DNA from 3 places in the Brevibacillus parabrevis genome. Region 1 is predicted to be linked to each of the others. Evidence: riboswitches for the same ligand, from Rfam matches in the RefSeq annotation. Region 1 holds a riboswitch; each other region holds the start of a gene.
What was found. A riboswitch is a leader RNA that binds a small molecule or an ion and turns the genes downstream of it on or off. The one in region 1 is predicted to bind cobalamin.

Region 1 (8,150 bases):
TCGCACGACGGCGTTGTCGTAGAAAGTTTGATAGTTTCCCGCGCTGCGCAATACATCGATGGCATAGCTGACATCGCAAATCTCGCTCGGAAACTCCAATTCTTTTTTATAGCCGAGCGCCCACAACAGCACCCAGTAGCATTCGTACATCCACGCCATCTGCACCATGTCGTTCTGGCTTGGATTCGGGTCGTCGAGGAGCTTTCTTTCGTTTTCCGTAAAGAAGTCTGCCGCGCCGTACTGCTCGATAATTCCTTCGATGAACTCGCGCTCTTCGGCAATCTCCCCGTTCTCCGCGATTCCGGCGGCGTAGACGGCAATCAGGCACAAAGCAATAGCCCGCTGCACGATCTCTTCCTTGGTCCTGATGACAGCATCCTCATCCCCGACGATGACAGGCAAATGGTTAATATACGGGACGCCTTGCTCCTGCAAAAGCTGGATGTTGCGCGCTTTGCGCTCTTCCCCGGACTGGGATGGACGCACGTGCCGATCGATAAACTCGGTGCTCACCGTCACCAAATAGTCGTCCACCTCTGATTCGCCCTCGGTGTTCAAAAGCAGGCGGCCCTCTTTATCGAGCATGTGGCCTGTCGGGAGGAAAACGATGCCGGATACTTCCTTGGCAATCGCCAGGACAGCAGCGAACGTTTCCTGGTCGATTTCCTTGCTGGCTACGATGCCTACGGCCACGTTGAGCGCGGTAATCTGGATCAGCAGCTTTTCCTTGACCTTTTCATGCGCCGTCTCAATCTGGGCAAAAAATCCGTACATCCCTTTTTTCATCTGCAAAAAGCGCTCCGGATCGGCTTCCTCGCGCATGAAGTTGAAGGCCAGTGTGCTTTTGCCAAACCATTTCTTGTCTGTGACAGTCACGCTTTGTCCGTCCGCAGCAGCTTGTACTTCTTTGTCTGGAAAAGTCTCCTTGATCGCATCGACTATTTTTTGATAGTCAGCTATGGAGACGTATAGTGTACATTGATTCATCGTTGCTCCCCGCTTTCGTTTCTATCTTTTGTCTAGACGAAATTTTGCCACCAATAGTCAATTATGGTATTCTACCCCTGTTCCGTGCAAGTTTACATCTACCTATTTTGATGAAGAATCTACCATATTCCGTTTGGAAGGTGATCCGATGAAAAACATTTTGTTGGAGGAATTTTCTCCACTTTGCGACATTCAAGCCTTTGTCGAAGAAGATGAATCTGGCGTTTATTTTTATTTGTGGGACTACCCCGGTCAGGAACACGCGAGTATTCGCTCCTGCTGGGTGCGCAATTACGGGCCAGCTCCCGAGACACTCGATTTTTCGGCCATGGAAGACGGAAACGCTCCCATGCTGCCGCGCAACTGCTGCGCCCATCCGCAAGGCGCGGAAAAGCTCGACCCAGATGAGCTGTCAATTGTCTGGCTGACAGAAGGAGACGCCGCAGCTTTGCTTTATCAAGACGAGGTGCTGTGCGTCATTCCCGGCTGGGCGGGGCAGCAGGCAGACGGCTCCAGCTATCCGGCTTATGCGCGAGACTGTATCGCAGAATCTCCTTTCTGCTTTCCGCTCGGCACACCAGACACAAACGCTTTGTTTGCGCGAATCGAAGCTGCCCGGCAATTTTGGGCGAGCTGGGACGAAAATCCTTGGCCAGACTTGCAGCATCAGTATCTCGACGCGATCACGGCAACGCTTGGCCCGGTCAAAAACTATTACGGCATCGACGGCGGTCACTGGCCGCCGAAAGCATTGGTCACGGTGGAAAAGGGCGAAATCACCTACGCCGTCACCTTGGGCGTCTCCATCGTGCCGCAGCCAAAGGTCGAGCTATATACCGAATCACCGGAACAACTGCGCCGCTTCGAGCTGGCTTTTGCCTGCGAAACCAAATGGCTGGCCGAAAATGAAAAGCAACTTTTGGCCTACATCAGCGGGCAAACAACGCTGCCCTGGTCGTACATGACTTTTCTCGCCCAAGGGCACACCATCCCTTGTCAGGAGATCAGCGAGGTAGACGGCCGCTTCACATCCATGCTGCTCGCCAAGCCCCAAAGCGCCCCGGCGCTGGCCTTCCCGACGGTTTACGGCGATCCGGTCAACCTGCTCTGGATGATTCCCATCACGAGTGCCGAACAACGCTTCGCGGAGGAAAACGGGTCGGAAGCATTGATCCGTCTGGCTGTTGGGACGGAAGCGGAATGGATTTTCAATGGGATGGAAAAGTGGATGCGTTGAGTGAATGCGTAGAAAAAGTTCGGATTCGCCATGCCGAAAAGAGTTGCCTAGCATGATAAAAAGCTTCGCTGCATTTTGTGCGCGAAGCTTTTTCGTGCTTGTTTTGCTTGTGTGTTTCTCCTGTTTCCTCCCTCCGCTACAGCTACGATCAACACCATCTTTACAAACTAATCCTTCTCTCCGGCTTCCAATACAACAACGCCGCTTTAAACTGATGCACATACGCAGGCTTGCCATCTACCCAGACCAAATATTGGCGCAAAATCGCCTCCGCTTTCTCCCGATCATAGGACGGCTCCATAATCGCGCTCAAATTTTGGCTGACAAACTGCTCCTCCGACTCGTACACGTACGTTTTTTGCAAAGGAAGAATGTTGCAGTTCACGTCAATGCCCAGCTCATACAGCAAATTGGTCAGATGAATATAGTCTCTGCGCGAAAACTTGATTTTGTACCCGAGCTGCTGATGAATATCCCAGTAGTGCGGCTTTTCCGGCCCGCTAGTCATCCCGATCACCGCCAACCGCCTGGCCGAATTGTTCATATTGACCATCGCCTGATCAATCGCCTGCATCCGATAATAGCAGTTCACACCAAACACGACATCATGGACGGGCGGCTCGTACTCTTCCCACTTGGCATGGACAAAGCTCATGTTGGATAGCCCTTTCGCACGCGCCCCCTGCTCCAGATAGCCCAGCACACTCGCGGAACTGTCTACGCAAGTGAGCGACCGCGCTTTGCTCGCCGCCGCAAACGTGTAATTTCCCCATCCCGGCCCAATCTCCAGCACTTCATCGTCTTCCTGAATAAAGGAAAGCAGCTCCCTGCCAATCTCCCGCACATAGTCATCCGGCTCCGCTTCCGCCGTTTTGCGCTGCAAAAATTGATCCCAAAAGCTTTCTTCCAGCTGGTCGTCAGTCATGCGCTCGGGCAGCTTGCCTTCCCAATTTTTCATCCCTTCCATCCAGGCTTCCCTGGACTTCATCCCTAGCCTTACTCCGTAGTACATGTTCTCCCCCTTGCTTATCGCGACTCTGGCAGCGTGGCCGTCAACTTCAGACCGCTGCTGCCCTGCCCGATCTCGACTTTTACTCCGTACACCTGCTCCATATTCGCAGAGGTAAACACTTCCTCCGGCCGCCCGGAAGCATAAATTTGCCCTTGCTGCAGCAAAAACACGCGATCTGAATATCTGGCCGCCAGCTCCAGATCGTGCATGATCAACACGACCAGCACTTGCTGCTGGAGGGCAAGCTGCCGAACCAGCTCCAGCACCTCCAGTTGATGGCGAATATCGAGAGCGGACGTCGGCTCATCCAGCAGCAGTATTTCCGGCTCTTGGGCAAGCGCTCGCGCAATCAGTACCTTTTGCCGCTCGCCTCCGCTCAGCTCGTCCATATAACGCTGCGCCATTTCCGCAAGTTGCAGCCGCTCCATGATTGCTCCCGCTACTTCCAGATCGTGAGCGGTCACGTTCCACTGCATGTACGGTTTCCTGCCCAGAAGCACCGTCTCCAACACCGTTAACGGATAGCCGAAAGCCGTGTGCTGCGGCACGTACCCCAGCGTTTTCGCCAACTCGTTAGCCGAATAGGAGCGAATGTCTCTGTCTTTGATCCAGATCCGCGCTCGTTCCACCGGGATAATCGACGCCATGCTTTTGAGCAAGGTTGTTTTCCCGGCACCGTTTGGCCCGATGATGCTTGCGACCTCGCCTTTTTGCAAGTTCATCTGAATTTGCTTCAGAATCATCTTCGTTCCGTACTTGATCGATAAATCCTTGACCTGCATGTACACCCGACCGTCCTCCTTATGCCCAGTAGTCCTTGCGCTTTTTCAACAGCAAATAGACGAAAAACGGGGCGCCAAACAACGCGGTGATGATGCCTACCGGAATCTCGATCGGAGATAATACCATGCGGGCTGCCGTATCTGACAAGAGCAGCAGCAAAGCGCCCATCAGGCAAGAGCACGGCAGTAAAAATCGATAATCCGTCCCGATGATGATTCTGCTGATATGCGGTGCCACCAGCCCGATGAACCCGATAATCCCTGTGAAGGCAATCGTGACGGAGGCCATCAAGGTAACGAGCAAAAGGCACACCCAGCGGACTTGTTTGACATTGACGCCGAGCGTTCGCGCTACATCTTCGCCAGCGCATAGCGAGTTCAGGTCCCAGGCGTATTTCAGCAAAAGGACAAGCGAGATGATCACGAGCGGCAGCAAAATGTGCAGCACTTGCCATTTCGCTCCCCAAAATCCTCCCATGAGCCAGACAACCAAGTCTTTCAACGCTTCGTTGTTGGAAAAAAACTTCAAACCGGAAACGCCCGCCGAAAACAGTTGCCCAATGGCCACCCCCGCCAAAAGCAGTACGGTCGTCGAGCTGTTTTTGAGCTTGGCGATGCCGTAGACCGCGCCCACAGCGAGACAGCCAAACACAAAGGCATTAAGAGCGATCATCCACTGTCCACTCGAAACGAGGTTGATGCCAAACACACTCGTCCCGGCCACGATCGCCAATGCTGCTCCAAAAGCCGCTCCGCTCGATACGCCGAGCGTAAAAGGGTCTGCCAGCGGATTGCGCAAAATCGCCTGCATAATCGCACCGGCACATGCCAGCGAAACTCCTGTAATGATCGACATGACCATGCGCGGCAGCCGAATCTCGTATACGATGTAGGCGGTCATCTCATCGGAAGCGCGTCCGGACAAAATAGCCAAAAGCTCAGGCAACGCAACTTCTACAGCCCCTTGACTGACTGCGTAAAGCGTCAGCAGCACCAGCAGGAGGAAAAGGCTTGTCAAAATGAGCAGCTTGCTTTTCACGCTCCCGTGATAGATGGCCTGGATCGGTCGCTGCACTGGCTTGCTCAGCGGTTGTCCTTGGCTGTCATTGAACATCTTTGAACGAATAGTGCCAAATGCCTTGGTATGGCACGCCTAACCATTTTTCAAAATACTCTTTGGCATACTGCTCGGGATCGATATCCTGGAATTTATCCGGGTACAAATATTTGGCTAGTTGGAGATTGCCGATATACCGCTTGTCCGATCCGACAAAGTTGGTGTAGAAAAAGTAAATGTCTTTGCTTTGCCCCGCCTTGAGCCGCGAAACAGATGTCGTGCTCATAATATGGCGCAGCGCTTCTTCAAACGGCTTCGTATCCTTCACATTGTAGCCACCCAGCCAGGTGCCGTGCAGGGTAATGACCTCCGGGTTGCGCTTGAGCACATATTCCTCGTCGACCATGATCGTAGTCGACGCCTCCGCCGGATTCCATTGCAAGTCGGCAGCGTCTTTCCCGCCAGCCAGAATCGTCGCGTAGCCTTCCCCTACTCCTGGCTTCCCGTCTAACGACTGGCTGGGGAAAATCCGGTAGCCCCCGTTCGTATTGAGAAATCCGGCTGACAAGGCAAGCACCTGTTTTTTGTCTTCCTCCTTGATGCCCGCCACCCGGTCCGCTAACAGCTTTTCAATCGAATGCTTCCAGGCGAGAAATTCGTCTGCCTTGTCCGATTTATCAAAAATTTTGCCGAGCAGCTTCAGCTCCTCATCCATCTGTTCCGGCAAATAGTTGTTCATTCGCACGACTTTGATTCCGGCTGGCTCCAGCTTTTCCTCCAGCGTCTTGTCGGGGCGATTCGTATAGGCGAAGACGATTTGCGGCTTCAAGCTGATGATTTGCTCCAGATTGATCTGCTTCGTTTCCCCCACATCCGGCTTGCTGTCAAATCCGAGGTACGGGTTATTTTTGACCGTCGTGTCGCCTGTAGCCAGCACGTACTGCTCGGCTCCCAGCAGCTTGATCGCTTCTGCCGTGTTGCGATTGAGCACGACCACCCGCTCTACTGGCAGCTTTACCGTGATCGCAGTCCCTGCGGAATCTTGAAAAGCAAGCTCCTGCTTTTCCTGCGGCACCGCCTGTTCAGTTTTCTGTTCCGCAGGCGTTGACGATGACGGTGAAGCAGCAGAGCAGCCAGTCACGACCAAAAAAATCGTGAGCAGGCCAAACAGCCATACTTTGCCGATCCAGCTTTTCCGGTTCTTTTGCAGCATCGTTTCCACTCCCTATCTTTTTGTGATCAATAGAAAAGCCCCGTCCCGCCGGACGAGGCAAACGTGTAGAAGTAATCAGTCGACATCATGAATAAATAGACACAAGCTGTCGCAGCTTCTTCCTACACCTCACCTTTTCCGCGAAGGATTACGGGTGTGACAAACTAGGTAGGTCTCCTGGCTTTTGGCTCATCGCGCTCTTTCGTCTTCCCCGATGGTTATGCTCCATACCGAGTGACATGTTGGAAAGAGAACTCACCAATTACAGTGGCGGGACCGCTCGGGATTTTCACCCGATTCCCTGTTACCCCTTGCTCTCGCAAAGGCACCTAGCTGCATGCTATTCTTGGCTGATTATACCATTATTTTCATAGGGAGGGGGGACCGTAAAAACAAATCGGCCGCTTCCTTCCCTCTTTTGCCTTCGCCCGAAAAAAATCCGCCGTTCTCAGGTGGTCGTATGGTTGTCGTATGCGATTATGGCCCGGTGCTTTCAGCAGTTTTAGGCAGTCGGCTCCACTTCATCCGCCACAGGCGTGCCAAACTGCTCTCCCCATTTGATCAAGTATTCAATCACGGGACGCAGTGCTTCTCCCCGCTCTGTCAGCTCGTACTCCACCTTTGGCGGAACGACCGGGTACACATGCCGCAGCACAATCCCCGCCTCTTCCAGCTCCCGCAGCTGTTCCGCGAGCATTTTGTGATTCACGCCCATGATGTTTTTCTTCAGCTCACCGTACCGCTTTTTCCCGTTCATCAGTTGGCAAATAATCGTCGTTTTCCATCTTCCTGCAAGAATGGAAACAGACAGCTCGATCGGACACTGAAACTGTTTGCCGTTTATTTGATAAATCACCTGTTGGTTCCCCATGGTTCTCACTTCCCTTTTGGTAAGTATTCAACGAAAAAGTGCGTACTTACTTTTTTACAGTGTATTCGGTAAGATCACTTTTGTAAAACACGATTTCAAGGAGGCCCTCATGGAAAAATTCGTTCAGGTTGGTCCCATAAACGTCGCATATGCAGTAGAAGGAAGCGGACCTGCCGTGCTGTTGATCCACGGTACAGGAGGCAGTTACGAAGGCACGTGGGGCAATCTCGGCAAGGCGCTGGCACCTGACTTTACCGTCATCACCCCCAATTACAGCGGCTCGGGCAAAACGCAAGACGACCGCGAGCGGCTGGAGCTGGACGATCTGGTCGAGCAAAATGTGCAGGCAGTTATGCAGGAAGGCTTTACGCACTTTCATGTCGTAGGCTACTCGCTCGGCGCTGTCGTTGCAGCTGCCATCGCCGCCAAATACCCGGAGCGAGTCCAATCGGTGACAGCGATCGCGGGCTGGGTAGAAAGCGATCTCGCTGTCGCCTATCAGTTCGATCTGTGGCAAAAGCTGTTCCGCCAGGATCGGGAGCTGTTCGCCCAATTCGCCATCCACACTGGCTTCAGCCCGGCGTTTTACAGCTCGTTTCAAACACTGGAGCAGTTGCATGAGTTTACCGCCAATTTGGCTGCGACACTTGCCGAAGGTACTGGCAAACAGGCTGAACTTGACACTCGCATCAACCTGCGGCCTTTGCTTGGCAAAGTCACTGCCCCAGCACTGGCCATCGGCTTGACTTACGATCGCATGGTGCCTGTGGAGCAGACAAGGGAAATGGCCGCTCTCCTGCCTGACGCGCGCTACCACGAGATCGCTTCGGGACACCTGGTACTGTGGGAGCAGGAGGCAGAGCTGATCGAAACCGTCCTGTCCTTTGTCCGTTCTACCCGATGACTTCCCCAAAATAACTTACCTTATCTGGAGGATAACATGATCCAAAAAGAACAGATTTTGCAAGCATACGAAACTAGACACGCCACT
Region 2 (8,150 bases), 610 kb from region 1:
AGGCTGTGTCTGACAAGCTAGGCAAAGCTGCGCGTATCGCAGAGCACACCTCTGCGCTGGTCGACAAGCTGAACCGCTACATTCCGGGGCAGCCGCTGACGCCTTTTTCCGAGCGGCTCCATAAGCTGGAAGAGAAAATGCATCGGCAAATCGAGATTCTCGATACGATAGCGAAAGCGTTGGCAGACGGGAAAAAGCCCGCAAGAGACTTGATCGAGAGTCTGAATCAGTTGGCGAAAAACACGAGTGCGGAGCTGGGAGACATCCTGGCGCGCTACGATAGCGAAATCGTTCCGAAAATCGCCGAGGGCATTGAAAAGCTGAAAACAGTCGTGGGCGATTCCGCCGAACTGCTGCAAAAAGCAAAAGACAGGCTGCCGGATATCGAGGCGATTTTGAAAGAGACAAAAGCCGGACTGGAGCTGGGGCTGGCCGAGCTGAAACGAATCGAGCAGGAGCTGCCGCAGATTCAGGCGCGGGTCAATGAACTGGCGCAAACGTTGCAAAGCAAGTCCGAAGCGTTTGCCAAAGCGATCCACACGGCAGCGCCGTTCCTCAAGCAGCATTTGCCAGAAATCAAGCAAAAGCTCGACCAGGCGGCTGGCTTCATCCAAAACGATTTGCCGCAAGCCGAGGCGGAGCTGACCAAGCTGGCTGACTTTGTCCGCAACAAGCTGCCTGAGGTGGAGAACGGCGTCCACCGGGTAGCCGAGCTGGTGCGCGATGATCTGCCCAAGCTGGAGAGTGCGATTGCGCAAGCGGCGGACAAGCTGAGAGAGGTCGAGGCGAACAATCACTTTGCCGATCTCGCCAAGCTGCTGCGCGGGGATATCAAGCGAGAGAGCGAGTTTTTGGCAAGTCCGGTGCAGATCAAGGAAAACCGCAAATATCCGATTCCGAACTACGGTTCGGCGATGTCGCCTTTTTACGGAGTATTGTCGCTATGGGTAGGAGCGACCTTGCTGATTTCTTTGCTCAAACCAGACCCGGAGAACCCGGACGGACGCTACAAGCCGTACCAGCTGTACCTTGGCCGTCTGGGCACATTCGTGACAATCGGGCTGTTCCAGGCACTGTGTATTACGCTCGGTGACTTTTACATTTTGGAAGCGTATGTGGCGGACAAAGTTCCGTTTGTCCTTTTCGCGATGCTCGTCAGTATGGTGTTCGTGACGATCACGTATACGCTGTTGTCGGTATTCGGCAATGTCGGCAAGGGTATCGCGATCATTTTCATGGTCTTCCAGTTTTCCAGCTCCGGGGGCACGTTCCCGATCAGTATGACGGCGCCTTTTTTCCAGGCACTCAATCCGTTTATGCCGTTCACCTACGCGATCAGTTTGTTGCGTGAAGGGGTCGGGGGCATCCTCTGGGAGACGGCGATTCGGGATATTCTCATGCTGTGCGGCTTCATCGGCATCAGTCTGTTCATTGCGTTGGCTTTGAAACGACCGCTGAGCGGGCTGATTCAAAAATCGATGGAAAACGCGAAGAAAACGAAGATCATCGGGTAATCCGCTCGGCCATGATGCCAGCCTGTCAGTAGATGGGCTGGCTTTTTCTATGGCTGCAATATCCAATATTTAGCAAAGAAAAGAATTGTTAATTTTCAAAATAACTGATATATTGAGAGCAAACTTCATACGTGTACAAACAGGTGCAGATAAATTCAACATTTTTATCTGCTTAAAAGGGAAGTTCGGTTCGAATCCGACGCTGTCCCGCAACTGTAATTGGGAGCGATTCGAAGATACCACTGTTTTCGCCAGCCGAAAATGGGAAGGTTCGAAAAGCGATGATCATAAGCCAGGAGACCTGCCTGTTTGAGCGCAACATCAATACCTACGAGGATAGGGGGTGTTAAGTGCGAGATGGATAGGCGTGTTTTTGATTTTCACAATCAGCATGCTTGTTTCGGTATTCATTCGCCTCTTAACAACTTCTGCGGAAGTTGTTTTTTTGTGCGGATTTTCAGGAGGGTACGTGACGGATGAGTGATTTTTTGTTTGGAACGGTGGAGTATTTCACCAACGATTTTCAGGCGTGCATTATGAACAACTTGACGATAGAGAACCCGAGCGCGATCAAAGCGCATTACGCGAAATTAAAAGCAGAGGTCATCAGGCGAGCAGAAAATCAGGCAGATCAAGAAAAGCTTTTGCACAATCTCGACAAGGCTTATCAACGTCTAAAGGTCAACTTAATCGGGGCGGAGGATGAAGAGAATGGGAGCTGAAGAAAAGTTTTTTCCAGGTCTGGAAGGTGTAGTCGCTGCGGAAACGAGCATTTCCTTTTTGGATACGAAGCAAGGGGAAATCGTCATCAAAGGATACGATTTGATCGAGCTGTCCAAAGCGCATCGTTACTTGGATATCGTCCATCTTTTGCTGGAAGAATCGTTGCCGAACGAACAGCAAAAGCGCGAAGTGGAAGAAAAGCTGAAAGCCGAGTACGACATACCGAACCAAGTATTCGACATGCTCAAGCTGCTGCCGGAAAAAATGCATCCGATGGACGGCTTGCGCACCGGGCTTTCTGCGCTTGCCGGATACGACAGCCAACTGGACAACTGCACGGCGCAAGCCAACAAGGAGCGGGCTTACAAGCTGCTGGGCAAAGTGCCGAACATCGTCGCCAACAGCTACCGCGTGATTCAAAAGGAAGCGCTGATCGCGCCGCTGCCGGAGCTGTCGTACAGTGCGAATTTCCTGTACATGATCACGGGCAAAATCCCGTCCGACTTTGAAGAAGCCATCTTCGACCGTTCGCTTGTTTTGTACAGCGAGCATGAGATGCCTAATTCGACGTTTACGGCACGCGTCATTGCCTCGACGATGTCGGATTTGTACGGGGCGTTGACCGGGGCGGTCGCTTCCTTGAAAGGGAACTTGCACGGCGGCGCGAACGAAGCGGTGATGCACATGCTGCTTGAGGCAGGCTCGGTCAAGGAGTTTGAAGCTTTGCTGGAGTCCAAGCTGGCCAACAAGGCGCGGATCATGGGCTTCGGGCACCGCGTGTACATGAAAAAGATCGACCCGCGCGCACTGATGATGAAGGACGCCCTGAAGCAATTGTGTGATGCAAAAGGCGACGACTTGCTGTACCAGATGTGCGAGGCAGGCGAAAAAATCATGGAGCGCGAGAAGGGCATTTACCCGAATCTGGACTACTACGCCGCTCCGGTTTACTGGATGCTGGGGATTCCGATTCCGCTGTACACACCGATCTTTTTCAGCGCAAGAACAGTGGGGCTGTGCGCACACGTCATCGAGCAGCATAGCCACAACCGCCTTTTCCGTCCACGGGTCAACTACATCGGCCAACGCCACGCCTAAATCCAATCCAAGCAGAAAGGAATGAGTCGCTTGTTGAAAATGAATGATCGCACGAAAACAGACCAGTTGCTGGAGGAGATCGCAGACTATGTGCTGACGAAGGAGATTACGAGCGAGGAGGCGTTCCAGACCGCGCGCTACGTACTGTTGGACACGCTCGGATGCGGCATTTTGGCCTTGTCCTATCCCGAGTGCACGAAGCTTTTGGGGCCTATCGTCCCGGGCACAGTCGTTCCGAACGGCAGCCGTGTTCCCGGCACAGCGTATGTGCTTGATCCTGTGCGCGGAGCGTTCAACATCGGATGCATGATTCGCTGGCTCGACTACAACGATACGTGGCTGGCAGCCGAGTGGGGACATCCGTCCGACAACCTGGGAGGCATTTTGGCTGTAGCCGACTATGTGAGCCGCGTGCGCCTGGCAGAAGGAAAAGAACCGCTCGTCGTGCGCGATGTTTTGGAAATGATGGTGAAGGCGCACGAGATCCAGGGAGTGCTCGCGCTGGAAAACAGCTTGAACCGCGTGGGGCTTGATCACGTGCTGTTCGTCAAAATCGCTACGACGGCGGTCGTGACGAAGCTGCTGGGCGGGGGCCGGGAAGAGATCATTAACGCCTTGTCCAACGCATGGATCGACAATTCCAGCCTGCGCACTTATCGTCACGCACCGAATACGGGATCGCGCAAGTCATGGGCTGCGGGAGACGCGACCAGCCGGGGCGTGCATCTGGCATTGATGGCGCTAAAAGGAGAAATGGGTTACCCGTCCGCACTGTCTGCGCCAGGCTGGGGATTCCAGGACGTTTTGTTCAACAAAAAAGAACTGAAGCTCGCTCGACCGCTCGACTCCTACGTGATGGAGCACGTGCTGTTCAAAGTATCGTATCCGGCAGAGTTCCACGCCCAAACCGCAGCAGAGTGCGCCGTAACGCTGCACCCGCAAGTCATCGACCGACTGGAAGAGATCGATTCCATCACGATTACGACTCATGAATCGGCTATCCGGATTATCGACAAGGTCGGCCCGTTGCACAATCCGGCTGACCGTGACCACTGCCTGCAATACATTACCGCCATTGCTCTGCTGAAAGGAACGATTACAGCGGAGCATTACGAAGACGAAACCGCCAGCGACCCGAGAATAGACAGTCTGCGCGCGAAAATGAAGGTGATCGAGAACAAGCAGTACACGTACGATTACCTCGATCCGAACAAGCGCTCAATCGCAAATGCGGTACAGATTCACTTCAAGGATGGAACGAAGACGGAGAACGTCGAGTGCGAATATCCGCTCGGACACCGTTTCCGCCGTCAGGAAGCGATTCCGAAGATCAAGGAAAAGTTTTCGGATACATTGCGTACCCATTTCCCTGCCGGGCAGCAGCGCAAAATCGAGCAAGTCTGCTTTGACCACGAGCAATTGGGGCAGATGCGCGTGAACGAGTTTATGAATCTGTTTTTGATCGGATAAGGAGGCGTTTGGCTTGGCGTGGATCGTGGATCAACCTATGACGCAAAAAGAGCTGGCCGAGCAGCTGCGCTCGCTCATGTCGGCGCCTGACATTTTGCAAATACCCGGAGCGCACGACGCAATGGCTGCCATCGTCGCCAAACAGGCGGGCTTTTCGGCTCTGTACTTGTCAGGGGCTGCCTATACCGCGAGCAGGGGCTTGCCGGATTTGGGCATCGTCACTTCATCCGAAACGGCTGAACGCGCGAAAGACCTCGTACGAGCCACCAACTTGCCTGTGCTGGTCGATATCGATACGGGATTTGGCGGCGTGCTGAACGCGGCCCGCACCGCGCGGGAAATGGTCGAAGCTCACGTCGCGGCGGTGCAGATCGAGGATCAGCAGCTTCCGAAAAAGTGCGGTCACTTGAACGGGAAGCAGTTGGTCACAACCGAAGAAATGGTGCAAAAAATCAGCGTCATGAAAGAAGTTGCCCCTACTTTACTGATTGTGGCACGGACAGATGCGCGTTCTGTGGAGGGACTGGAGGCAGCGATTGCGCGAGCCGTCGCGTATGTGGAAGCGGGAGCGGATGCCGTTTTTCCCGAAGCGCTGGAATCGGAGGCGGAGTTCCGTTTGTTCGCGGAAAAAATCAAGGTGCCTTTGCTCGCCAACATGACCGAATTTGGAAAAACGCCGTACTATTCGGCGCAGCAGTTTGCCGAGATGGGCTACCAAATGGTCATCTATCCCGTGACGTCACTTCGGGCAGCCGCGAAAGCGTATGAACGCATTTTCTCAATGATCAAGACGCACGGGACGCAAAAAGCAGCGCTGTCCGACATGCAGACCCGCAGCGAGCTGTACGAGGCGATCTCGTACTACCGATATGAGGAGCTGGACAACCGGATAGCCAAGACGGTTCTCACAGACGAACAATAGCGCCAGGCACATCGTTGACGGCACACCATAAGAGGCGATGATACGCATTCTTGAGCAAAATGACTGCTTGCTGTGAATCGGATCATCGCCGTTTTTCTCGTTTGTTTGCAGGTGAAAGGAGGGGGCAGGATGGAAACAGCCGAGCTGCGCTGGTATCAGGATGGGTTTACGCCCGAAGATTTTACCGAGGAAGATCAGCTTATCGCCAAAACGACCGAGTTGTTTGTCAAACAAGATGTGGCCCCGAAAATGACGGCGATCGAGCAACACGATTATGCCGCAGGGAGTAAGTTGTTTGGCAAGGCGGGCGAGCTTGGCCTGCTCGGGATCGAGGTGCCCGAGCAATACGGCGGGCTTTCCCTGAACAAAAAAGTCGCGGGACTGGTCGCGGAAAAGATGGGGTTTGCCGGGTCGTTCAGCGTGTCCTTCAACATTCATGCAGGTGTGGGAACTTTGCCGTACGTCTATTTTGGCACGGAGGAGCAGAAGCAAAGCTACTTGCCCAAGCTCGCTGCGGGAGAATGGATCGGCGCGTACGCATTGACAGAGTCCAATGCCGGATCTGACGCGCTGCAAGCGAGAACGAGCGCGGTGTTGAACGAGGATGGAACTGGCTGGATTTTGAACGGGGAAAAACAGTGGATTACAAACGCGCAGTTGGCGAATGTGTACGTTGTTTTTGCCAATACGAGCGAAGGCATGACGGCGTTTATCGTGGAACGGACGTATCCGGGAGTGTCTGTCGGGCCGGAAGAGAAAAAAATGGGGATCAAAGGCTCGTCCACGGCTACGTTGCTGTTGGAGGATGTGCATGTTCCGCAGGCAAATGTCCTCGGCAAACCGGGGCAAGGCCATCGGGTCGCGCTGAACATTTTGAACATGGCGCGGCTAAAGCTGGCGTTTTCCAACATCGGCTCGGCCAAACAAGCGCTACAACTGGCGGTCACGTACGGAAAAGTCCGCAAGCAATTTCAAAAATCGCTCGTCGACTTCACGATGATCCAGGAGAAAATCGCCAATATGGCGGTGTCCATCTACGGAGCCGAAAGCGCAGCCTACCGGACAGCCGGGGCGCTGGATGACGCTTTGCAAGCCGTAAGCGACAGCGAAGACATGCTCAAAAAGCTTGCCGATTTTGCCATGGAGTGCGCGATCAATAAAGTGTACGGCTCCGAAGTGCAGGATCAAGCCGTGGACGAGGCTGTGCAAATACATGGCGGGTATGGCTACATGCAGGAATACGAGGTAGAACGTCTGTATCGCGATGCCAGAATCAGCCGAATTTTTGAGGGAACCAACGAAATCAACCGATTGACGATTGGCAAAATTTTAATGAAAAAATATGCAGGCAGCCCCGAATCACTTCCACTCTCTCCGGTGATCGCTGGCGGTGAAGCCGGGCGAAACGAGCGGTTTGTCGCGTTTGCCAGACGTTTGTGTCAGCAGTCTTTGTACACGATTGGGCATTCCGCGCTACAGGTTGACCAGGAGCAAGAGTATTTGCGCCTCTTGGCTGACATCGTGAAGGACTTGTACGTCATGGAATCGGCACTGCTCCGTACGCAAAAGGCCATCCGTACGAACGGTCCGGGTAAAGAAGCGATCAAGCAAGCCGTCGCAGATGTATTGTGCGAGGAAGGGTATCGGCGGGTAGAGGAAGCGGCGATATCGCTTGTATCCGGCGCGGAGACGGATGCGCAGAAGCGGGCGGAAATCCTCCAGCAAATTCGCAATCTTCCGGTTCCCCTCTACGAAAATCTGTTTGTAAAAAAACGGGCGATTGCCAAAGAGATCACGAATCGCGCGCGTTATTTTGTGTAGCGGGAAGTGTGCAGAACGAAGGGAGGAAAGATGAATATGTACGCATTTGCCAAGGTCAAAAAGGACGCCGGAGTCACAACGGTGGAGATCAATCACGCGCCAGCAAATACGCTATCGTCGGCGTGCATTCATGAGCTGCGCGCCCTTTTTCGGGAGCTGGACCAGGATGAAGAGACGAAGGCCATCATCTTGATGGGAGCGGGCCGCTTTTTTGTAGCAGGGGCGGATATCAAGGAATTTGTTTCGGCATTCGGCGATCCGGAAAAAGCGCTTGCTCTGGCCGCGGCCGGGCAAGCTCTGTGCAATGAAGTCGAAAACATGCAAAAGCCTGTCATTGCCGCAATCAATGGCCCTGCACTGGGCGGCGGGCTGGAATTGGCGCTTGGCTGCCACTACCGGATCGCTGCACAAAATGCGATTGTAGGCTTGCCTGAGTTGAAGCTGGGCTTGATTCCGGCTTTTGGCGGAACACAGCGGCTCAGCAAAGCGGTCGGCACGGCGCTCGCGACGCAGCTCATTTTGAGCAGCAAACAGCTGACGGCGGAGGAAGCGGCCAACATCAATCTGGTGCAGGCTGTTGTGCCTTTGGAAGAGCTGCTGCC
Region 3 (8,150 bases), 2.8 Mb from region 1:
TGACGATACAAGGGCGCAAGCTGCAACACCTCAGCCACGAGCTGATTCCGCTGCTCCTGATGCAGCACGAGGCTTTCGGTGGACAGCTCGCCATCTTTTCTGATCCAGGAGCGAGGGAGGATATGGCGGAATGACCACGACCGCAAATAGCCTTTGCATTCATTGACGGCGATCCGGTATAGCCATGTATGAACGCTGCTCTCCCCGCGAAAACGCGGAAGATGCTGGTACGCCTTCACAAACACGTCTTGGGTAATGTCCTCTGCCAAACTGTGATCCTTGACCAGAAAAGTGACAAGGCGAAGAATCCGCGTCCCGTAGTCTTGCATGATTTGTTCAAAGGCAGCTTCGACAGTCGGCTGCAATTTATCCAAGGGCGCGACCTCCTTCCCGCAAATCCTTTACTGGTTAGATGCAACCGTCCGGATTTTGTTACAGCGAAAGGGCAGAAATTTTTTTGGCAATGATCGTCCAGCGCGTCGCGGCTCCCGGTGCACCCGGCGGCTCCGCAAACGGATAGCCCCCGTGCTGCCAGCGATCCGCCTCGTATTCTTCGGTTTGTTCTGGCAGCTCGCTGTGGTGGCAGACGACATTTTCCATGCTTTGCACGATCTCGTATCCCGCCGCTTCCAAAAGCAGATGCAGCTCTCCCGGCAACAACAGCGCCAGCTCCCGCTCCACTCTGTAGCGCGGCTGTTCCATCTGCTCCAAAAACGTCTCGTACGTCAGCGTGTAACGAAATTTTTGCTCGGCCAAAAGCGTTTCTCCCTCCACCTTTTGGTAAACCATCCGGTCAGGGAAAACGAATTTGCGCTGCATGACGGACCACTTGCTGTTGACGGGCGGAAGCAGCAAGTCAATCGCAACCGTCCCGTTCGCGGTCAAATGCTGTCCGATCACCGCGAGGAACTGTCGCTGCTCCGCTCTACAGGTCGCCTGCTGAAAGATGCCTTCCGGAAGCAGTATGTGCGTGAAGGTGGAATCGAGCTGCAATTCGCGTACATCTTGCTCCACGAGCACGAGCAAATCCTCCTGGTCTTTCAGCATGCGCCGTTTCTTTTTCGTCGCCATCTCCAGCATGTCCGGACTGTTGTCCACGCCGCAGACGGACAGCCCACACCGCGCCAGCTCAATCGCGATCCGCCCCGTGCCTACCCCAAGCTCCAGCACAGACACGGGAGCGAGCTGCGCTTCCTGCATGAGCCAGTTGCGATAAAAGGCGATCCCCGCCTTGCCCGCGAACTGATCGTAGTAAGTGGCTTCCAGCCCGATGTATTTGGCTTCAGGCAGAGGCAGATGCCGCCCTTCTCCCTGCATGCCGCACGTCGTACAGACGGAACCTGCCAAATGTGAAAAAGGCACCCCCGGTGGGACGCCATTTTTCGTATCGCCTAACCATTCATCATATCGAAATTTGCATACTTGGCAGCTGTAAACACTCATAACGCTTTGACCTCCTGTCGGGATTGCTCGTTGCGCAATGCTTCGGAAAAGAAATAGACGTGTTTTTTCCCTGTGCGCGGATGAGTGATTACTTCCGTTTCTACCCCGAACACATCCCGAATCAAGCCGGGTTCCAAAACCTCATCAGGGGTGCCGGAAGCGACCAGCTCACCGTCGCGGATGACGTACAGCCGATCACAGTACATCGCGGCGATGTTGAGATCGTGCAGCGATGAAAACACGGTAATTCCGAGTGTTTTGACCAAATCCATGACTTGCAGCTGATACCGGACATCCAGATGGTTGGTCGGCTCGTCGAGAACGAGAAACTCCGCTTGCTGCACCAGCGCCCTGGCAATCAAGACGCGCTGCTTTTCCCCGCCGGACAAGGAAAAAAAGCTGCGCTCGGCGTAAGCCTGCATCCCCACTCGTTCCAGCGACTCCTCGCAAATGCGGCTGTCGGCTGTCGTATCCGTTTGAAACAGCCGCTTATGCGGTGAGCGGCCCATCATGACGATCTCCATGACCGTAAAGTCAAATTCGACCGAGCTTTCCTGACGAACCACCGCCATGCGCTGTGCATTTTGCCGGGCAGACAGCTGGTACACGTTGTCATCGTCGAGCGAAATCAATCCGCTGTACGGCTTCAACACGCGATAAATGCTTTTGAGCAAAGTCGACTTCCCGCTGCCATTCGGCCCGATCAGCCCGACGAACTCACCGGAGCGGACCGTCAGACTGACGTTGTGCAAAATCGTTTTGTTTTCCAGCCCGACTGTAATGTTCTCCACATTCAGATTCATCGTCCGCTACCTCCGAAAGAATAAGAACTGCGCAGCATCAGCCAAATAAAGAACGGGCCTCCGCACAACGCCGTGATGATCCCGATGGGAAGTTCCTCCGGGGCAAAAGCAAGCCGGGCAATCACGTCCGCCCAGATCAGAAAAATCGCTCCCAGCAAGGCGCTGACGGGCAAGACGCGTCGGTGATCGGAACCGACGATAACCCGCACGATATGCGGCATCATCAAACCGACAAATCCGATCGCTCCGCTGATCGAGACGATCACTCCCGTGAGCAGGGCCGTAATGACCAACAGCAGCTTGCGAAATTGCACCGTGTTGACCCCAAGCGTCCCGGCAGACTCCTCGCCCATCAGCATCGCATTCAACGAACGATACTGCGCCAGCAGCACGATCAGACAAATGACCACGATCAATGTCGGGATGGTCAAATACTCCCACTTGCCGCCCGCGAGACTGCCGCTCATCCAGAACAACACCGAGCGGATGCCGTGTTCGTTTGGCGCAGAGAAAATGATCAGACTCGTAATCGCCGACAAAATCGCAGAAATGGCAATCCCCGCCATGAGCAAGCGCACGGTCGAGTTTTGCCCGCCGATTCGCGACAAAGTAAAAATAAGCAGGATCGAGACAAGCGCCCCTGTGAAAGCGCCAAACGACAGGGCGAATTGTCCGTACATGCTGAATGCTCCGAACAAAATCACCAAAGTCGCTCCAGCCGATGCTCCCGAGGAAACGCCTAATATGTACGGATCTGCCAGGGAGTTGCGAACGAGAGACTGAATCGCAACCCCCACAACAGATAGACCAGCCCCGACAACTGCCCCCAACAGGACACGGGGAAACCGAATATCCCAGATAATTGTCTGCTCTCCTTTTGACCAATCCACTTCGATCCACTGGTTGGTCAGCGGAAGATTCGATAAGGCAATTTTCCACACTGTCGCTGGTTTGATTTCCACCGAGCCGAGTGTTACCGCAAACGTAATCGAGACGAGCAACCCGATCAGCAGGGCAACGATGATGAAGGGCATCTTGATCTTATGCAGGGCCGTTCCCTCCTTAATTAAGCAGCCGTTCTTTATTTGAATTTATCCGGGTACAGTCCTTCGCCGAGGATTTTCAGCGCGATCGGTGCGCGTACCCCTTCGGAGGCTGCGGACAGTGGCAATACAATCAAACGTTTGTTTTGAATCGCTGGCAAGTCAGCCAGTTCCTTTTTGGCGAGCAAAAACTCTTTCTTCTGATCAATCGTTTTGTCGCCGTAATCCACGACAACGATAACGTCAGGCTTGCGGTTCACGACTTCTTCCCAGCTCACGGTTGCCCAGCCTTTTTGAATGTCGTCAAACACGTTTTTGCCGCCCGCCGCCTTGATCAGGGCAGTCATGTAGTTGTTTGCAGCTGTGAACGGCTGATCTTCTCCGCTATCGTACACAAACACGCTGAGCGGCTTGTCCACGGTACCGATTTTGCTTGTCGTTTGTTCCATTTCCGCTTTCATTTTGCCAATCAGTTCGTTCGCCTTGTCTTCCACGCGGAAAATGCGGCCGATGTTTGCAATGTCAGCGAATACGTCGTCAATAGTCGGGCCCGGCTTGTTGGAAGACTCTTGCAGGTACGATTTGACCCCTGCTTTCTCCAACTCCTCCATCGAGCCTACACCTTTATCGCCAAAGGCGCTTTTCCAGCCTGCATACACAAAGTCAGGGTTGGCAGCCATCAGCACTTCTTTCGTCGGGTACTTGTCGGACAGCACAGGCACTCTGTCGTAGTCAGCTTTCAACTCAGGCAAAATTTGATCGTCCAAATACGCAGTCCCGGCCATTTTGTCAGCCAGACCGAGAGCGAGCATAATTTCCGTCACGTGCTGGTTCATGGTGACAGCGCGTTTTGGTGCTTCCGGATAAGTCATTTCGATGCCGTTGTTGACGATTGTCACTGGCTTGTTTTCGCCAGCGGCAGGCTGGGCAGCTTGCTCCGAGCCTGGCTTGGTAGCAGCTTGTTCAGGAGCTGCCGGTGTTGCGGAACCACACGCAGACATGAGCAGCATGATTGCAGTCACAGACGCGAACCAAAATCCTTGCAAGGCCTTCTTTTTCTTAGGTGTTTTATTCATTTGTTTTGTTACCCTCTCTTCTTTTCATGTTCTCTGTACGATGAAAACAATTGCTATGCAAATCGTAATTGTTACGAATTACATCTACACTATACGGAAAGCCGCTCCGTTTGGCAATACAGGAAATGGCATCTCCCCCTCTCCACGTGTTGCTGCCACGATGATACCCATAGAAAAAAGCACCTCCCAGTTTTCCAATCGGGAGGTGCTCGACATACGCAGACATATCTATAGAGCCAGCGTTTGTGGAGCGCCTTTTCTAAAGATTGCTTCTACATCTGTCCCATCCTCGTGGGTCGATTGCAAATGATCTCATGGCAGGTCTCCTGGCTCACGAATCAACATGCCTAGTTCCCTTCCCATTTTTCGTCTCGCGAAAAACAGTGGTTGCTGCGTACTAGGCACTCCTCGTTTACAGTGGCGGGACCGCGCCGGATTTTCACCGGACTTCCCTATTAAGCTGGCGGAACCAAACAATTCCAGCCAGCACCATCAGATTCATATGAAATTGTGTGTTTCGTGATCGTTAGCCAATCACAGTCAGTTGTTTCGGGAACTTGCTCAATACTTCCACGCCTGATTCGGTTACGAGCACATCGTCTTCAATGCGCACGCCGCCTACTCCCGGTACGTAAACGCCTGGCTCGATGGTGAACACCATGCCCGGGCGAAGCGTTTCCTGATTTTGACCATGTACGGACGGATATTCGTGCACATCCATGCCCAAACCGTGTCCCAGTCGGTGCATGAAGTATTCGCCATAGCCTCGCGCGGCAATCAAGTCGCGAGCGGTCTTGTCGAGATGGGCAAAAGTCACGCCTGGACGAACCTCTGCAATCGCCGCCTCATTCGCCGCAAGCACTGTCTCGTAAATTTCGCGCAGTTGTTCGCTGACTTCCCCGACGGCAAACGTGCGGGTAATATCCGAAACGTAACCATCAGCTGCTACGCCAATGTCAAACAGCAGCAAATCGCCTTCCTGCACCTGGCGCGAACCTGGCGTTCCATGCGGCAATGCCGATTTTTCGCCTGCCAGTACCATCGTGGAAAAGGATGGGCCATCTGCTCCCAGACGCTTCATCTGAAATTCCAGTTCCGCGACAATCTCCATTTCGGTCTGACCGACTTTGAATTTTTTCAACGTCTCGCCAAGCGTATCTTCGATCAGTTGAACCGCATTTTTCAAACGGGCAACTTCATCTGCCGATTTGATCAGGCGCATTTCACGAAGCGGTTCTTCCACATCGGTGTAGCTCTGCGCACCGACGGCTTGTCCCATGGCTTCGAAGCGTTCTACCGTCATGTGGCTTTTCTCGATGCCCAGCTTGGACAAGCCCGCTGGCAACGCCTGCTTGAGAATCTCGTACGGATTGTCCGTATCCGTATGTGTAAGAATCGTCTGAACAAACGATGCTGCCACCGCCGCTTCCCGATCAAGGGCAGGCACAATCAGCGAAGGCTCGCCTTGGGCCGGAATGATCAGCCCCATAAAACGCTCGTGCGGATCAGTAAAAAACCCGGTCAAATAGTAAACATGCTTGGGAGAAGTGATCAATACCGCGTCTAACTCATGGTTTGCCAAAAAATCGTGCAGCTTCGAAATACGCTCCTGGAACAACTGCGTCACCTTCTCTTTCGACAATATTCTACCCCTGAGAATACCATTTTCCTGCCTAAAAAAGAAGAGAGAAGCGGAAAATTCTCTCATGAATCCTCCAGCATATGCCCAAAGAAAATAAGCCAGCAGACGCGAAAAAAGGGGCAGCCTGGACGCTTGTGTCCCTACTGCCCTTCGCACTACAACTAATTTTTCATCCGTGGATCAAGCGCATCCCGCAAGCCGTCGCCAATCAGGTTGAAGCCAAGTACGGTCAACATGATCGACAGTCCGGGAAAAATAACCGTCCACGGCGCTTTTTGAATGTATTGACGGGAATCGGAAAGCATTTTCCCCCACTCAGGCTCCGGTGGCTGCGCACCGAGTCCAAGGAAGCCGAGTGCCGCCGCTTCAATGATCGCAGTAGCAATCCCCATCGTCCCTGTCACGATGATCGGAGCCAGGCTGTTCGGCAAAATGTGCTGCATAATGATCCGGGAATCTTTCATCCCGATCGCGCGCGCCGCCATGACGAACTCTTCTTCCTTCAAGCTGAGAACCCGCGAGCGAACCAGACGTCCAAAAGTCGGAATGTTGATAATGGCAATCGCCAACAGCGCGTTTTGCAAAGACGGCCCCAAAATCGCGACAATCGCAATCGCCAACAGGATGCTTGGGAACGCCAGCATAATATCAAAAATGCGGGAGATCAGCGTGTCAATCCATTTGCCGTAAAATCCGGCGAGCAAGCCGAGAATCGTTCCGGCGACGACCGAGCCGATGACGGAAAAGGTGCCTACCCACAAGGAAATGCGCGCCCCGTACACGACGCGGCTGAACACGTCCCGCCCGTTGTAATCCGTTCCAAACCAGTGCTCCCCCGATGGCGGCTTGTTTTTCATGACCAGCTCGCCTTCATCGTAAGGATACGGCGCGATCATCGGAGCAAACACAGCGACCGCCACGAAAAACAGGATAATCGCCAATCCGACCATCGCCAGCTTGTTCTTGCGCAACGCCCTCCACGCTTCCCGCCAAGGAGAGACTACTTCTTCATCTTTTACTTTCCAGGTCACAGTCTGTACGTGAGTTTCTGCCATATCTCCTTTGTCCCTCCTCTAGCGGTATTTAATGCGCGGGTCAATGTAAGCATACAGAAGGTCGACCAAGAGATTGATCAGTACGAAAATCGTAGCGATCACCAAGATGCCGGACTGGATCACCGGATAATCCCGGTTTCCGATGGCTGTGAAAATGTAGCGGCCGACGCCGGGCCAGCCAAAAATCGTTTCGGTCAGCACCGCTCCCCCCAGGAGCAAGCCTGTTTGCAGACCAATCACCGTCAACACGGGAATCATTGCATTTTTCAATGCATGCTTGTACACGACCCAGAACTGCGCCAAGCCTTTTGCCCGGGCTGTTCTGACGTAATCCGCACGCATCACTTCCAGCATGCTCGATCGGGTAATCCGGGCGATAATCGCCATCGGAATCGTTCCGAGAGCCACTCCGGGCAGGATCAAATGCTTGACCACTTCCCACAGCTGATCCCACTGTCCAGCCATAATCGTGTCCAGTATATAGAACTGCGTAATGGCCTCTACAGGATTACGCGAATTGTCGCGACCAACGGATGGCAGCCATTTCAGTTCTTGCGCAAAGAACCATTGCTCCATCAAACCTAGCCAAAAGATTGGCATTGAGACACCGATCAAGGCGATCAACATCGCACAGTAGTCAAACCAGGAGTTTTGCTTCCACGCAGACAAAATTCCTGCGTTCACTCCGATAATCACAGCGAAAAGCATGCTGACGATCGTCAGCTCGGTAGTAGCGGCCAAATACGGCCCGATTTCTTGCGTGATGCTTGCTCCGGAATGCAGGGAAACTCCCAAATCTCCGGTGATGATTTGCTTCAAATAGTCAAAGTATTGAATGTACCACGGATTGTTCAAGCCTAAAACTTCCCGTAAATCTTCAATCGCTTTCGGACTTGCTTTCTCTCCCAATATGGTCAGAGCCGGATCACCTGGGATGGCACGGATGATGGAAAATACGACGATGGACATGCCCAGTAGAACGGGGATGAGCATAAAAATTCTTCGGATGCTGTAGGATAGCAATGCCATCTCCTCGCTTTCCTTACAAAAAGATAATGGCTAGGTGCAAAAAGAAAGGGTAAGAAGAG

Region 2: linked by a shared signal. The riboswitch ahead of IRJ17_RS05225 (hypothetical protein) and the one ahead of IRJ17_RS07965 (ABC transporter substrate-binding protein) in region 1 are both predicted to bind cobalamin.
Region 3: linked by a shared signal. The riboswitch ahead of IRJ17_RS22560 (ABC transporter substrate-binding protein) and the one ahead of IRJ17_RS07965 (ABC transporter substrate-binding protein) in region 1 are both predicted to bind cobalamin.

The regions. Positions count from the first base shown of each region.
Region 1 covers NZ_CP064090.1:1,666,332-1,674,481, reverse strand. Annotated here, with positions in the region: gene IRJ17_RS07990 (DUF4272 domain-containing protein) at 1-987, opposite strand, end outside; gene IRJ17_RS07985 (suppressor of fused domain protein) at 1,136-2,224, shown strand; gene IRJ17_RS07980 (class I SAM-dependent methyltransferase) at 2,385-3,236, opposite strand; gene IRJ17_RS07975 (ABC transporter ATP-binding protein) at 3,251-4,018, opposite strand; gene IRJ17_RS07970 (FecCD family ABC transporter permease) at 4,038-5,093, opposite strand; gene IRJ17_RS07965 (ABC transporter substrate-binding protein) at 5,122-6,288, opposite strand; cobalamin riboswitch at 6,439-6,636, opposite strand; gene IRJ17_RS07960 (winged helix-turn-helix transcriptional regulator) at 6,791-7,159, opposite strand; gene IRJ17_RS07955 (alpha/beta fold hydrolase) at 7,269-8,063, shown strand; gene IRJ17_RS07950 (NAD(P)H-dependent oxidoreductase) at 8,103-8,150, shown strand, end outside.
Region 2 covers NZ_CP064090.1:1,054,072-1,062,221, forward strand. Annotated here, with positions in the region: gene IRJ17_RS05220 (YhgE/Pip domain-containing protein) at 1-1,514, shown strand, start outside; cobalamin riboswitch at 1,639-1,837, shown strand; gene IRJ17_RS05225 (hypothetical protein) at 1,991-2,236, shown strand; gene mmgD (citrate synthase) at 2,226-3,335, shown strand; gene IRJ17_RS05235 (bifunctional 2-methylcitrate dehydratase/aconitate hydratase) at 3,375-4,805, shown strand; gene prpB (methylisocitrate lyase) at 4,843-5,727, shown strand; gene IRJ17_RS05245 (acyl-CoA dehydrogenase family protein) at 5,857-7,548, shown strand; gene IRJ17_RS05250 (enoyl-CoA hydratase-related protein) at 7,579-8,150, shown strand, end outside.
Region 3 covers NZ_CP064090.1:4,904,749-4,912,898, forward strand. Annotated here, with positions in the region: gene IRJ17_RS22540 (sigma-70 family RNA polymerase sigma factor) at 1-374, opposite strand, end outside; gene IRJ17_RS22545 (methyltransferase domain-containing protein) at 433-1,443, opposite strand; gene IRJ17_RS22550 (heme ABC transporter ATP-binding protein) at 1,440-2,246, opposite strand; gene IRJ17_RS22555 (FecCD family ABC transporter permease) at 2,243-3,280, opposite strand; gene IRJ17_RS22560 (ABC transporter substrate-binding protein) at 3,328-4,365, opposite strand; cobalamin riboswitch at 4,665-4,874, opposite strand; gene IRJ17_RS22565 (M24 family metallopeptidase) at 4,892-5,983, opposite strand; gene IRJ17_RS22570 (ABC transporter permease) at 6,169-7,062, opposite strand; gene IRJ17_RS22575 (ABC transporter permease) at 7,081-8,091, opposite strand.